DNA from 2 places in the Duganella sp. Root198D2 genome. Region 1 is predicted to be linked to the other one. Evidence: predicted binding sites of a transcription regulator. Region 1 holds the regulator's gene; the other holds the start of a gene.

Region 1 (6,067 bases):
TGTTGCGCGCCATGGTGACCACGGTGACGTAGTCGTTTACGCCTTCCTTGAACCACTCTTCGCTTTCGTTTTTCGGCACCAGCGAGTGGCCGTCCCAGAAGTGGGCCAATTCGTGCGCCATCACCTTGCCCCAGATCGGGCGCGCCACTTCGCTGCCATCGTCTTTCAGGTATTGGCTGAAGGAGCCGGCGAAAGCGCCGCCGTCGCCGCTATCACCCTGGTTGACCACGATCAGGAAGCGGTCTGCGACCGGGCCGCGGCCGTACAGCTTCCGGTAGCTGTTCATCTGTTTGTCGATCATGGAGATGAAGGCGTCGCGGCGCTTCCAGTATTGCTTGCCCATCACCAGCGTCATTTCGACGCCGCCGGCCTTGAAGGTTTCCGAGCGCGCCGTGCCGAAGAAGAAGGCGTTGTTTACCAGTTCGCGGCGCGAATCCACGACGAAGGTAGCCGCCTTGCCGGCGCTGCGCCACGGGGTATTGGCTTTCCAGCCCGCTGGCAGGTCGAAGGCGACTTCGGTTTCACCGTGCATTTTCACGCCCGGCACAATGAACAGCGGGTAGCCGACCGACATCAGCCCTTCGTCGGTGTGATAGGACACTTCTTCGTTCCCGCCCGGCCACTGGTATTTGTCGTGTTCCAGCCGGATGTCGTAGGACAAGCGCAGGCGGCGGTCGCCATCGACCTCGTATTCGCCTTCGCCTTTATCGTTGAGCGCGACGGCGCTGCCGGCCATGTCGCGCACGGCCAGCTTTTCGATCAGGTCGGCCTGGCCATTCTTCAGTTGCGGGATCGGCATGCAATTGAACAGCACCAGTTCACGGCCCTCGACCCAGACGTCGGCTTCGACGTGGGCGCGCTGGGCATCCTTGTCGATGCTCAGGCGGTAGTGGTTGGTCTGGTTGTCGAAGGCGAACGCGGATCGCGCTGCCAGCATCGCGGCTGCGATGCACAAAGGCTTGAACATGAAATCTCCCCGGTGGTGGTGTGTTTTTGATGACTGTAAGTCAGCGCAGCCACCCGGGGAGCGTGGCTGCGACGAAATGCAGGATTGGCGGGACAGGCGGCAGGGCTAGCGTAGCGCTTTTTCCACAACCGCCTTCATGGCTGGCATGGCGCAGCGCAGTGCCGCGTGGCCGCAGTCGGTGTCCAGCACGGTGGCTTCTTCCTTGCGCAACTTGGCGAAAGCAATCGCAGGGCCAGGGTTCACCAGGTGGTCTTGCGCGGCGTTGATCGGGACCAGCCGCGCCTTGATGCGTGGCGCCGCTTCTTCCAGCTTGCCGCCCTGGGAGATATCGTGGCCCAGTACGGCGCGGATCTGCCACAGGGAGTTGTTGGCGTCCGTGCTGTCAGGCTCGGAGGCCTGGCTCTCGCGGAAGAATCTTTCGAAGTCCTTCGGCGCGGTGCGCGCGCTGCGATGTGCCGGGCTGTCGAAGTTCATCGCGAACAGCAGGTTATACATCGGCAGCGGCGGGTTCCTGGCGTAGCGGCCGCCGGCATATGCCGGCTCGTCGAGAACCGATTTCTCCACGATGCGCAGGAACAGCATGTCGGAAGATGTCAGGCGCGGGGTGCCTGCGATCGGGATCGCAACGTCCATGAAGCCAGGGTAGCTGGCGGCCCACTGGAAAGCCTGCATGCCGCCCATCGAATAGCCCATCACTGCGTGCACGTGCTTGATGCCCAGCTTTTCGGTCAGCAGCTTGTACTGGCTGGCGACCATGTCACGTACCGTGAATTGCGGGAAGGAGGGGCCGGGCTGCGCCTTGCTGTTGGATGGTGAGCAAGACACGCCGTTACCCAGGGCATCGACCACGATCACGTACCACGGTGCGGGATCGAACAGGGCGCCGCTTTGCAGCATGCCGGCCGCATCGCGGCTGGTGCCGGTGTGCCAGGTTGTGAACAGGATGACGTTGGATTTGTCGGCATTCAGGGTGCCGAAGGTGCGGTAGCCGATCGAACAGTCGCTGATGGTGGCCTTGTTTTCAAGCTGCAGGTCGCCCATATTGGCGAATTGTTGTTGCGGGGCGGCGGCGTATGCGGTGGAAGCCGACAATGCGAAGGCGCACACGATCGAGCTGATACGGCGGAAGTGCATGTTATCTCCTCTTTTTTCGATACAAGAAGGATAACTCGGGCGGGCCATGCCGTGGCAGCCGAGTGCGACAGGCTGCAGGAATCGGGGAGCAGGCTGGCTTAAAACGTCACGGCGCCGGGCATGCCGTAAGGATGGCGCCAGCCGGGCAGGGCGCGAATGCGGTTGGTTGCGCAGAACAGCCATGGCGGCATCGGGCCTATGGCAGTGCTGCTACTTGGGGTATCAGCCGCGCCTTGAAGGATGGCATCAGTGCCAGGTCCGCATCAGGCCGACGGCCAGGCCTTCCAGCGCGAAGTCGTCTTCCGGACTGACTGTGATGATCTTGAAGTCCGGATTTTCAGGCAGCAGTTCGATCTTGCTGCCGGTCTTGCGGTAGGTCTTGACCGTGACATCGTTGCCGATGCGGGCCACGACGACCTGGCCATTGCGGGCAGTGTCAGTCTTTTTCACCGCCAGCAGATCGCCGTCCATGATGCCGATGTCGCGCATCGATTCGCCGCGCACCTTCAGCAAGAAGTCCGGCTTCGCCGAGAACAGCTTGGGGTCGACGTTGTAGGTGGTTTCCAGGTTTTCCTGCGCCAGGATAGGCGAGCCGGCGGCCACGCGGCCGATCAGCGGCAGGGAGACCAGCATGCCGGCCGGTACGGCTGGCATGTCGTCAAATTCGATTTTGGCGCGCGCTGACTGGCGTGGGGCGGCGGTGCCGGTCGAGGCGCCGCCGAAGTTGCCGGTCAGGCGGATGCCGCGCGAGGTGCCGGCGGTGATTTCAATAGCCCCCTTGCGCTGCAGGGCTTTCAAGTGTTCTTCCGCGGCGTTGGCGGATTTGAAGCCAAGTTCCGCCGCGATCTCGGCGCGAGTGGGCGGGAAGCCGGTGTTGTCGATCGCATCCTTGATCAGGTTGAGAATCTGTTCTTGTCGTGCTGTGAGCTTGATCATGGCGCTATGGTGAACTGTGAATATAGACAGTCTGTATTTTTGTACAGTGTGGATCGAATTGCAAGCAAATTTGTTGCATCGGCAGAAAATATTCGGCTTAATGTCGATTCGACAACCATTGGAGGGCAGGGATGGGACGATTTGCTTTCTTGCTGGCGGCGGGGATTTCTTTGTTCGGTGCCCTGATCCATTTCGTGGCCCCTTTGCTCGGCCCCGAATGGTATGCGTTCCTGCAGGCGCCGCCCAAGGTAGTGGCTTCGGCACAAGCCGGCGGGTTGCTGGCACCGACTGGTGCGATGGCAATTGGCGTGCTGATGCTGGTTTGCGCCTTGTATGCGTTGGCGGGGGCCGGCCTGCTGCGCTGGCTGCCTTTTGCGCAGATGGTGCAAGGGACGGTGGCTGCTGTTTGCCTGCTGCGTGGCTTGCTGGTGTTGCCTTATTTGTACAGATTTCCTGAACGCGTATGGACATTCGATGCCATGGCTTCCGCAGTCTGGTTCGCTGCGGGGCTTGGATTCCTGGTCGGAATCCTGCAATCGACCAATGCGCGGCGGGCCGTGATCGCGGCGCCTGGCGACGCGTCAGGGGCTTAGCCTGGCTTTGGCCAGCGCTTCGGCAAGGGATTCGGCCTCGAACACGGCCAGCCCAAGGGCGTCCAACTGTTCCGGGCTCGCCTGGCGCAGGCGGGAGAGTACGGATGAAGGCAGCGGCGTGAAACGGCTGGCAAGTTGCGCCGCCAGCAACTCTACCTTGCCGCGTCTCAATCCGAGCTGTTCGCCTTCGGCCATACCTTCAGCCTTACCTTCAGCCTTACCTTCAGCCTTACCTTCAGCCTTACCTTCAGCCTTACCTTCAGCCATACCTTCAGCCTTACCTTCAGCCTTACCTTCAGCCATACCTTCAGCCAGACCTTCTGCGTGACCCTCGGCATGGCCTTCCGCCGCAGCTGATTTGCGCACCCTGTCGCCCTCCCTGGCAAGCGTCTTGCGGATGTTTTCGGCTAGCATGTAATTCAGGCTGTTCTTGGGCAGCGTGGGCTGCAGCCTGAGCAGATCGTCGATATCCATGGGTAATCTCCTTTGCCACTTCGACGGTAACGGGATCATGTAGTCTAAGACTGCCTGCAACACGAAAAGTTCATCGACGAGCCATACTTTTTCGTGCATCAGTCCCACCAGTAATTCTTTGGTTGGCTCGCGTCGCGCTGGATTGTGGCGCGTCTGGCGCAGCTTTAAGTGGACAAGGGCGGTGAATCCTGCCGGGTTGTCGGTGGCCGCAAGTTCTTCGAGCCGGTCGCGGAAATCCATCAACTTGGCGACGCGGAACTGAACGGAAAATCCGCTCCCGGCCTCGTTGCTGTCGAACCGTTCGGGGCGCCAGTGGAGGCCGGGGTCGGCGAGCAAGGCCAAGCTGATGACCGGCAGCCCAAAACGCGCACGTAAGGCAGTGTGGTATTCCGCCATGCGCCGGTCGAATCCTGCTTGGCGGCAGCATTGGATTTCGATATGGAGGCAAAGGTCGCGTCCATCCCGATTTGTGGTAAGAATGATCACATCGGGATGGCGCGGGGCCGCTGCCGCGCTATCGCTGGCTGGCGCCAGTTCGTGGTCGGGAAGGCGATAACCGTGGCCCCAATCGATGCTCGCGGCGACATCAGGAAAGAACAGCCGCAGGAAATCGGCCGGATAACGGCTGGCGATCAGCTTCCATGCGAGGTCGGGGCGGTCCATGGCCCAGCATGCCAGCCCGGGGGAAAGGGGCCTTGCGCGCCATCAGTAAAGCTTGAGCCGGCCGGCAAAGTCTGCTATGCTTGCGGGCTTACCTCTTCCCACACCCGTCTTGACGCCGGGGTGGGCTATATTCACAGTCCTTAAGGGAGTTATTAATGCGTCACTACGAAATCGTATTTATCGTCCATCCGGACCAGAGCGAGCAAGTGCCCGCGATGATCGAACGTTACAAAGCCAGCGTGACCTCGCGCGGCGGTAACGTGCACCGTGTTGAAGATTGGGGCCGCCGTCAAATGGCTTACTCGATCCAGAAACTGGCCAAGGCACACTACATCTGCCTGAACATCGAGTGCGACAACGAGACCCTGGTTGAGCTGGAAACCGCATTCAAATTCAATGATGCCGTGCTGCGTCACCTGACCGTCAAGATGAAGAAAGCGGAAACCGCTCCTTCCCCAATGATGAAGTCGGTCCAGCGTGAAGACGCGGCCAAGAGCCATCGCGCCGAAGCCCCAGCAGCTCCTGCAGCGGCCTAATTCCTGACAGGAGACGGTCTGTACAACCAGCTCCGGGTTACCGCCCTGATTGCCGAACGGGATGAAATTCGTTACACCCCGGCCGGCCTGCCGATTGTGAATGCAAGCTTGCAGCACAGTTCGCAGCAGACAGAGGCAGGCATTGCCCGACTGAGCGAGTTTGAGATCCCTGCCGTTGCGGCAGGCGAGTTGTCAAAACGCTTCAGTCAGGCGCCCCTTGGAGGCTTGTACGAGTTCACCGGTTTCCTGGCCAAGAAGAACCGCAATAGCAGAACCCTGGTGTTTCACATCATTGATTTTCGTGCTGCCCAAGCAGCGCACATTTAAATACAGGAGCCTAAAATGGCATTCGGTAAAAAGTTCGACAAAAACAAGCTCAAGCTGAAAGAAAAGCGCAAGCAACAAAATCCACTGTTCAAGCGCAAGAAGTTCTGCCGCTTCACCGCAGCTCACGTTGAGCAAGTGGACTACAAAGACGTAGACACCCTGAAAGATTTCGTCCAGGAAAACGGCAAGATCATGCCAGCACGCCTGACCGGCACCAAGGCGCACTACCAGCGTCAAGTTGACACCGCGATCAAGCGCGCCCGCTACCTGGCCCTGCTGCCGTACACCGATCTGCACCACGCTTAATTAGCGATCAGATCAGAGATCCTGGAGAAATAATATGCAAATCATCCTTTTGGAAAAAGTTGTTAACGTCGGCAACCTGGGCGACGTGGTGAAAGTGAAAGACGGCTACGCCCGTAACTTCCTGATCCCTC
Region 2 (6,067 bases), 230 kb from region 1:
GCCGGCGTGCGACAGCCAGCTCTTGGCGCTGGCCACCAGGCGGCCCGGCACCTGCCCGCCCAGCTTGCGGGCCAGGCGGCCAATGACCGCGCCAGGCGGCGCATCCGCGACCGCCGGTTCCGGCCAGGGCAGCTGCAGCTCGCCATCGGCAAACTCGCCGGCGCCAGGGTGGTAGCGGGACGAGGGCAGCAGCACGGCGCCGCCAATTTCGCCGGGCGCGGTGAGCTGCTCCACTTCGAACAGCTGCACGTCGCCGCCCGGCGCGGCAAAAGCGAGCACCGAATTGGTGGTGCCCAGGTCGATGCTGACCAGGTACTGCGTCATTGGCCCTCGCCACCGCCGCGCACGTCGAATTCGACCTTCCAGCGCTGACCGTCCTGCGCCACTGCCTGCAGTTCCAGCGTGCCGGATTCGCTGGCGCAGGCATGCAGGCGCACCTGCACCGCTTCGCCAACGGAACGGCCTTCCGGCGACAGCGTAGCCTGGATTTCGTTGAGCTCGACCAGTTCCTCCGGCGCCCAGAAATCGAGCACGGCGCCGATCTGGTCTTGGCGGCGCACGGAAGAACCGAAGAAGCGGAAGTGCACCGGCTCGCCCACCACCAGGCCGAACTCCTGGCCTGGCAATTCCAGCTCGCTGCCTTCTTCCATGCCGAACGGCGCCACGCACAGCGCCTGGATCGGCGGCTCCATGCCAGGGATGGCGGGCATCGACGATTCCACCGCAACGTAGTAGGAGCGGGCCGTGCCGCCGCGAATACGCACGCCGGCGCCGCGCCGCACATAGCTGTAATAAGCCGCGCCGCGTGCCACTGCCAGGTCCAGGTCGGCGCCGCCGAGCATGCGTGCCGGTTGCGCCCCTTCCATGTACAGCCAGTCGTTGATGGTTTCCATCACGCGCTTGGCCAGCAGTTCGGACTTGAATACGCCGCCGTTGAACAGCACCGCGCTCGGGTGCAGGAAGGTATGCGCCGGGTTGACGGCAAAGCCCTCCAGTTGCGCCGTAGCGCCAGCCTGGCGCGCCAGGAACGCTGCCAGGTGCCTGGTGATTGCCGCATCCTGCGCGTAAGGCAGGCCAAGCTGGGTCAGGCCGGCGCGCGCGCGCACGGCCGGGCGCGCGGCCGCTTCCACTTTCGGGAAGAAGCCATCGGTGATGAAGGTTGTGACTTCGGCGCGCGTCAGCTCGGTGCGGATCGAGCCGCCGATCAGCTTCGAACCGCGGCTTGGCACCACGATCGGCCAGGTTTCCGCCTGGGCATTGGCCAGCAGGTTTTCCTTGGCCGCGCGGCAGCCGTAAGTGAGCGCGCGCATTTGCCAGGCGTCGAGCTGGCTGCCGTTGGCGGCCAGCTTGCGCGCCACCAGGTGCGCCAGCGCCAGGTCCATATTGTCGCCGCCCAGCAGGATATGGTCGCCCACGGCCACGCGGTGCGGCTCCAGCTTGCCGTCGCGCTCGAGGATGGCGATCAGCGAAAAGTCGCTGGTGCCGCCGCCCACGTCCACTACCAGGATAATGTCGCCCGGCTTGACGTCCTTGCGCCAGCGGCCATCGCTGTTCTGGATCCAGCTGTACAGGGCCGCTTGTGGTTCCTCCAGCAGCGTCACGTTGTCGTAGCCGGCTGCACGCGCCGCTTCGGCGGTGAGTTCGCGTGCGGCAGGATCGAACGATGCCGGGATCGTGACCGTGACTGCCTGCTGCGTGAAAGGTGCGTCCGGATGGGCGTTGTCCCATGCTGCGCGCAGGTGCTTCAGGTAGCGCGTCGATGCTTCCAGCGGCGACACGCGCGACACCTCTTCCGGCGCGTCATGCGGCAGGATGGCGGCGCGGCGGTCCACCCCAGGGTGGCACAGCCAGCTCTTGGCGCTCGATACCAGGCGGATCGGCGTGGTGGCGCCGCGGCTGCGCGCCATTTCGCCCGTCACCGCGGCCTGTCCATCGGCAGTGGCCCAAGGCAGGGCCAGTTCCCCGGCAGCCAGTTCGTCCGGGTGCGGCAGGTAGAGGAAGCTTGGCAGCAGCGGCAGTTCTTCCACCGTGCCGGGCGCGGTGAGCTGGGGCACGCCCAGCACGCCGTGCCGGGTTTTTTCGCCATCGCTGCCGGCCAGTTCTACGTAGGACAGCGCGCTGTGGGTGGTGCCAAGGTCGATGCCGATGGCAAAACGCGGCTCGCTCACAGTTCCACCTCGGCCGGTGCCAACACGTTGGCGTCATGCGCTTCCGCCAGTTTAGGCAGGCGCACGCTGGAAGCGCGCCAGCCGCGGTGGCTCAGGGTGCCGGTAAACGGCGCCTTGCCGACCACGTTGCCGGTCAGGCGCACGGAGGAGGCGTCGAAGCCTTCCGGCAGCGTTACGCGGCTGCCTTCCGCTTCGCTGCGGACGGCGTCGATGCTGAAGTGCTCGCGCAGCACCTTGCCGCAGCCTTCATGCACCAGGCGCGCAGCAGCGCCAATGTCGGCGTCCGAATAGCCGGACAGGTCTTCTTGCGTGAAGTCGATCAGGCGTGCTTCGCGCTGGAACAGCGACAGGAGCTGCAGTGCTGCATCGGGGGTGGCTTCGCGCAGGAGCGCGGCGGCCGGTGCCGGGGCTGCGGCTGGGGCCGGGACGGGGGCCGGGACGGGGGCCGGTTGCGCGGCAGGGCCAATGCCGTCGTCACGCACGCGTGCGGCGAATTGGGCATCGCCCAGCGTTTTGAAAAAGGCGCCAAAGGCGAGGGAAATCCTGCTCCCAAAGGAGGGCAGATTGTTCGATTTGCTCATGTTATTGCTCTTTGAATGTCGGGGGATATCCCGGAGGAGTGCGCATGATACCAGCTTGGCTTGCAGCCGCGGCACGGGCAGTTTAGAATACTGTACAAACATACAGTAATGTATAGGGGCGCGCCATGCAGGACCATGAACTGGAAGGGCAGGTGATACTGCCGCCGCAATCGCTGAAGGCGAAAAAAGGGCGCGGCGCGGTATCAAACATGCAAGGCAGGTACGAGCTGCAAGAGCGCGAAGCGTTCGATGACGGCTGGGCGCCGGATCCGGACGATGCCGAGGCCGAATTGCGTCCGCCGCGCACCATCGTCACTGCCGAAACGGCCAAGACCATCCTCACGCGCAACCAGTCGCCCGATATTCCGTTCAGTGTTTCGCTGAACCCTTATCGCGGCTGCGAGCATGGCTGCATCTATTGTTTTGCCCGCCCGTCGCACAGTTACCTCGGCCTGTCGCCGGGCCTGGATTTCGAGACCAAGCTGTTTGCCAAGGTGAATGCGCCGGAATTGCTGCGCGCGGAGTTGTCCAAGCCGGGCTACGAAGTGGAGTCGCTCGCGCTGGGCGTGAATACCGATGCCTACCAGCCGTGCGAGCGCGAATACCAGCTCACGCGGCGCGTGCTGCAAGTGCTGGCCGAGTGCAATCATCCGGTTGGCCTGATTACCAAATCCTCGCTGATCGAGCGCGACATCGATATCCTCGCGCCAATGGCTGAGCGTAACCTGGCCGCCGCATCGATCACGATTACTACGCTCGACAGCAAGATCTCGCGCACCCTGGAGCCGCGCGCCGCTGCCCCAGCGCGCCGCCTTCGCACGATTGAATCGCTGGCCAGGGCCGGCATTCCGGTCGGCGTCAGCATCGCGCCGATCATCCCCTTCGTCACCGAGCCCGATATCGAAAAAATCATGTCCGCCGCGCGCGATGCCGGCGCCGTGATGGCAACCTACGTCGTGCTGCGCCTGCCGTGGGAAGTCAGCCCGCTGTTCAAGGAATGGCTGGAAGCGCATTTCCCCGACCGCGCCGAGCGCGTGATGAACCGCGTCCGCGACATGCGCGGCGGCAAAGACTACCAAGCCGATTTCGGCTCACGCATGCGCGGGGAAGGGGTGTGGGCTGACCTGATCCAACAGCGCATCGAAAAAGGCATCACCCGCTTCGGCTTCCACGGCCGCCACAGCAAATTCCGCTCCCTCGATTGCACCCAGTTCAAGCGCCCCGACTACATCCCTGCCTCCGGCGCCCGCGCCCGTGCCGCAGCCAAAGCTGGTCAGATGGACCTGTTCTAAGTCGAGTTCGCGTTTCGGCACCCGCACAGGGTGGCCTGTGCGCAGCTGTCGCGGACTACTACTGAAAGCTACTGAAAGAACTACTGAAACTACTGAAATTTGAGCTTTTCGGCCTTGGTAGCGCTCTAATGGGAAAAATTTCAGTAGCTTTCAGTAGTAGTTACCGAGGGCGCGCAGAGGACAGCAGCGCGAGGTGGCTTTCTATCGCGTGCACGTGCTCATCATGGTGGCCCATTGCGCGCAGGGCGGCGGCCAGGCGCAGCAGGTATTCGATGTTGGGGCCGCTTGGACCGGAGGCGGACGCGATATGGCGGGCGATTTCTTCAACCGTCGCCTCGCCCAGCCAGGCGGCGTTGTCGGCGGCAGCTATATAGATCAGGCCTTCTTCCACGCTGCCGGCCTCGAAGTGAATGTCGATCGCCACCCGCAGGTAACCGTTTTTCTCGCGATGGTCGAGGTGCGCGAATTCTTCCGGCGTGACGAGGTAGGCCATGCCGTGGCACACGGCGCCTTCGGACGGAACCAGCGTGGCAACGCGGCCCGGCGCATCGGGCGTTCCGCGATGGTCATGCGAGCCCTGCCAGAAGCGCCGCGACCAGCCGAAGATGTGCGCCGGCCGGCGTTCGATGAAGGGGAAGTCCGCCTTGTAAATCAGCGAGCCATAACCGAACAGCCACACCTCATGGCGGCCGTCGAACTTGTCCATTGCCTGGTTGGCTTCAATCGTATTGTGCGACATACGGCGAATTATAGGGAATACTCGCCAAGCACGCTGATGAAGCGTTCCGCCGCGGGCGAAGGCGTGCGGGAGTTCTTGGTGTAGATGAAGAACTTGCGTTTGAGTTCCGGTTCCACCAGGGGGCGCATCTCCAGCCCATAGCGGCGTACCATCGGTTCCGCATAGGGCAGGCAGGCGGTGATGCCGAGACCTTCCGCCACCATGGCCAGCGCGGTGGTCATGAAGGTCACCTCGTTGTAGGGCGCCAGCGTGGTCATGTCGCGCAGCAGCCGTTGCGTGAATTGGCCCTGCAGGGCAATGAAGGGATGCTGGTTGACCTCCGCCCAGGCCACCGTGCGCCGGGCAGCCAGCGGATGCGCCGGCGGGAACACCACCACGAACGGCATTTCGAACAGCAAGGCTGCATCCACTTCGGCCGTCAGGTCGCGCTCCGGCCCGATGCCGACATCCACCTCGCCGCTCACCACGCGGGACGCCACATTGTCGACCGGGCAGTCGACCAGCTGCACCTGCACGTCCGGATAGCTCGAACGGAAAGCGCCGATCACCTGCGGCAGCAGGGTGCAAGCCATCATCTGCGGCGCAGCAACGCGCACGATGCCTTTCTTCAGAGCCTTGCGGCTGGCGATGTCGGCCATCGCGCCATCGAGGTCCTGCAGCATCTTGTCGAACAGCGGATACAGCTCGCGTCCCACCTCCGACAACTGCACGCGCCGCGTATTGCGCTCAACCACTTTCACGCCCAGCAGCTGTTCCAGCTCCTTGATCTGCCCCGACAGGGCGGACTGGGTGACATGCAGCAGGTCGGCGGCCGCCGTGAAGCTGCCGGTGCGGGCGACAGCGACCAGGGCGCGCATCTGGCGAACGGTTGGACTCATCAGGAAAACTAATAAATTGACGTGAAAATATCGTTTGTATGATAGCTGAAACAAGCGTTTAATGGCGGGATACAAAGGAGCCCTGCCATGAAAATCAAGCAAATCCACCACGTTGCCTACCGCTGCAAGGACGCCAAGGAAACCGTCGAGTGGTACGTCAAGCACCTGAACATGAATTTCGTGCTGGCCATTGCGGAGGATGAAGTGCCGTCGACCAAGGCCCCCGACCCGTACATGCACGTGTTCCTGGATGCCGGCCAGGGCAACATCCTGGCCTTTTTCGAGCTGCCGACCCAGAAGGACATGGGCCGCGACGAAAATACCCCGGCCTGGGTGCAGCATCTGGCGCTGGAAGTGGCTTCGATGGACGAGCTGCTGGCCGCCAAGGAGCGCCTGGTTGCCGGCGGCG

What was found. Region 1 encodes LexA, which represses DNA repair genes until DNA is damaged. Its sites were predicted from a motif close to ACTGTATNNNNATACAGT; they were not measured.
Region 2: ASE26_RS02535 (PA0069 family radical SAM protein) is a predicted target of LexA. The motif match lies at 2,839-2,856, and genes of this name have one in related genera.

Annotation. Positions count from the first base shown of each region.
Region 1 is NZ_LMIC01000001.1:317,447-323,513, forward strand. Features, by position in the region: gene ASE26_RS01490 (hypothetical protein) at 1-967, opposite strand, end outside; gene ASE26_RS01495 (alpha/beta fold hydrolase) at 1,073-2,101, opposite strand; gene lexA (transcriptional repressor LexA) at 2,348-3,037, opposite strand; gene ASE26_RS01505 (hypothetical protein) at 3,169-3,630, shown strand; gene ASE26_RS30390 (DUF4351 domain-containing protein) at 3,619-4,767, opposite strand; gene rpsF (30S ribosomal protein S6) at 4,923-5,303, shown strand; gene priB (primosomal replication protein N) at 5,322-5,630, shown strand; gene rpsR (30S ribosomal protein S18) at 5,646-5,936, shown strand; gene rplI (50S ribosomal protein L9) at 5,971-6,067, shown strand, end outside.
Region 2 is NZ_LMIC01000001.1:552,129-558,195, forward strand. Features, by position in the region: gene ASE26_RS02520 (Hsp70 family protein) at 1-324, opposite strand, end outside; gene ASE26_RS02525 (Hsp70 family protein) at 321-2,168, opposite strand; gene ASE26_RS02530 (DUF2760 domain-containing protein) at 2,165-2,749, opposite strand; gene ASE26_RS02535 (PA0069 family radical SAM protein) at 2,875-4,041, shown strand; gene ASE26_RS02540 (gamma-glutamylcyclotransferase) at 4,202-4,780, opposite strand; gene ASE26_RS02545 (LysR family transcriptional regulator) at 4,789-5,658, opposite strand; gene ASE26_RS02550 (VOC family protein) at 5,746-6,067, shown strand, end outside.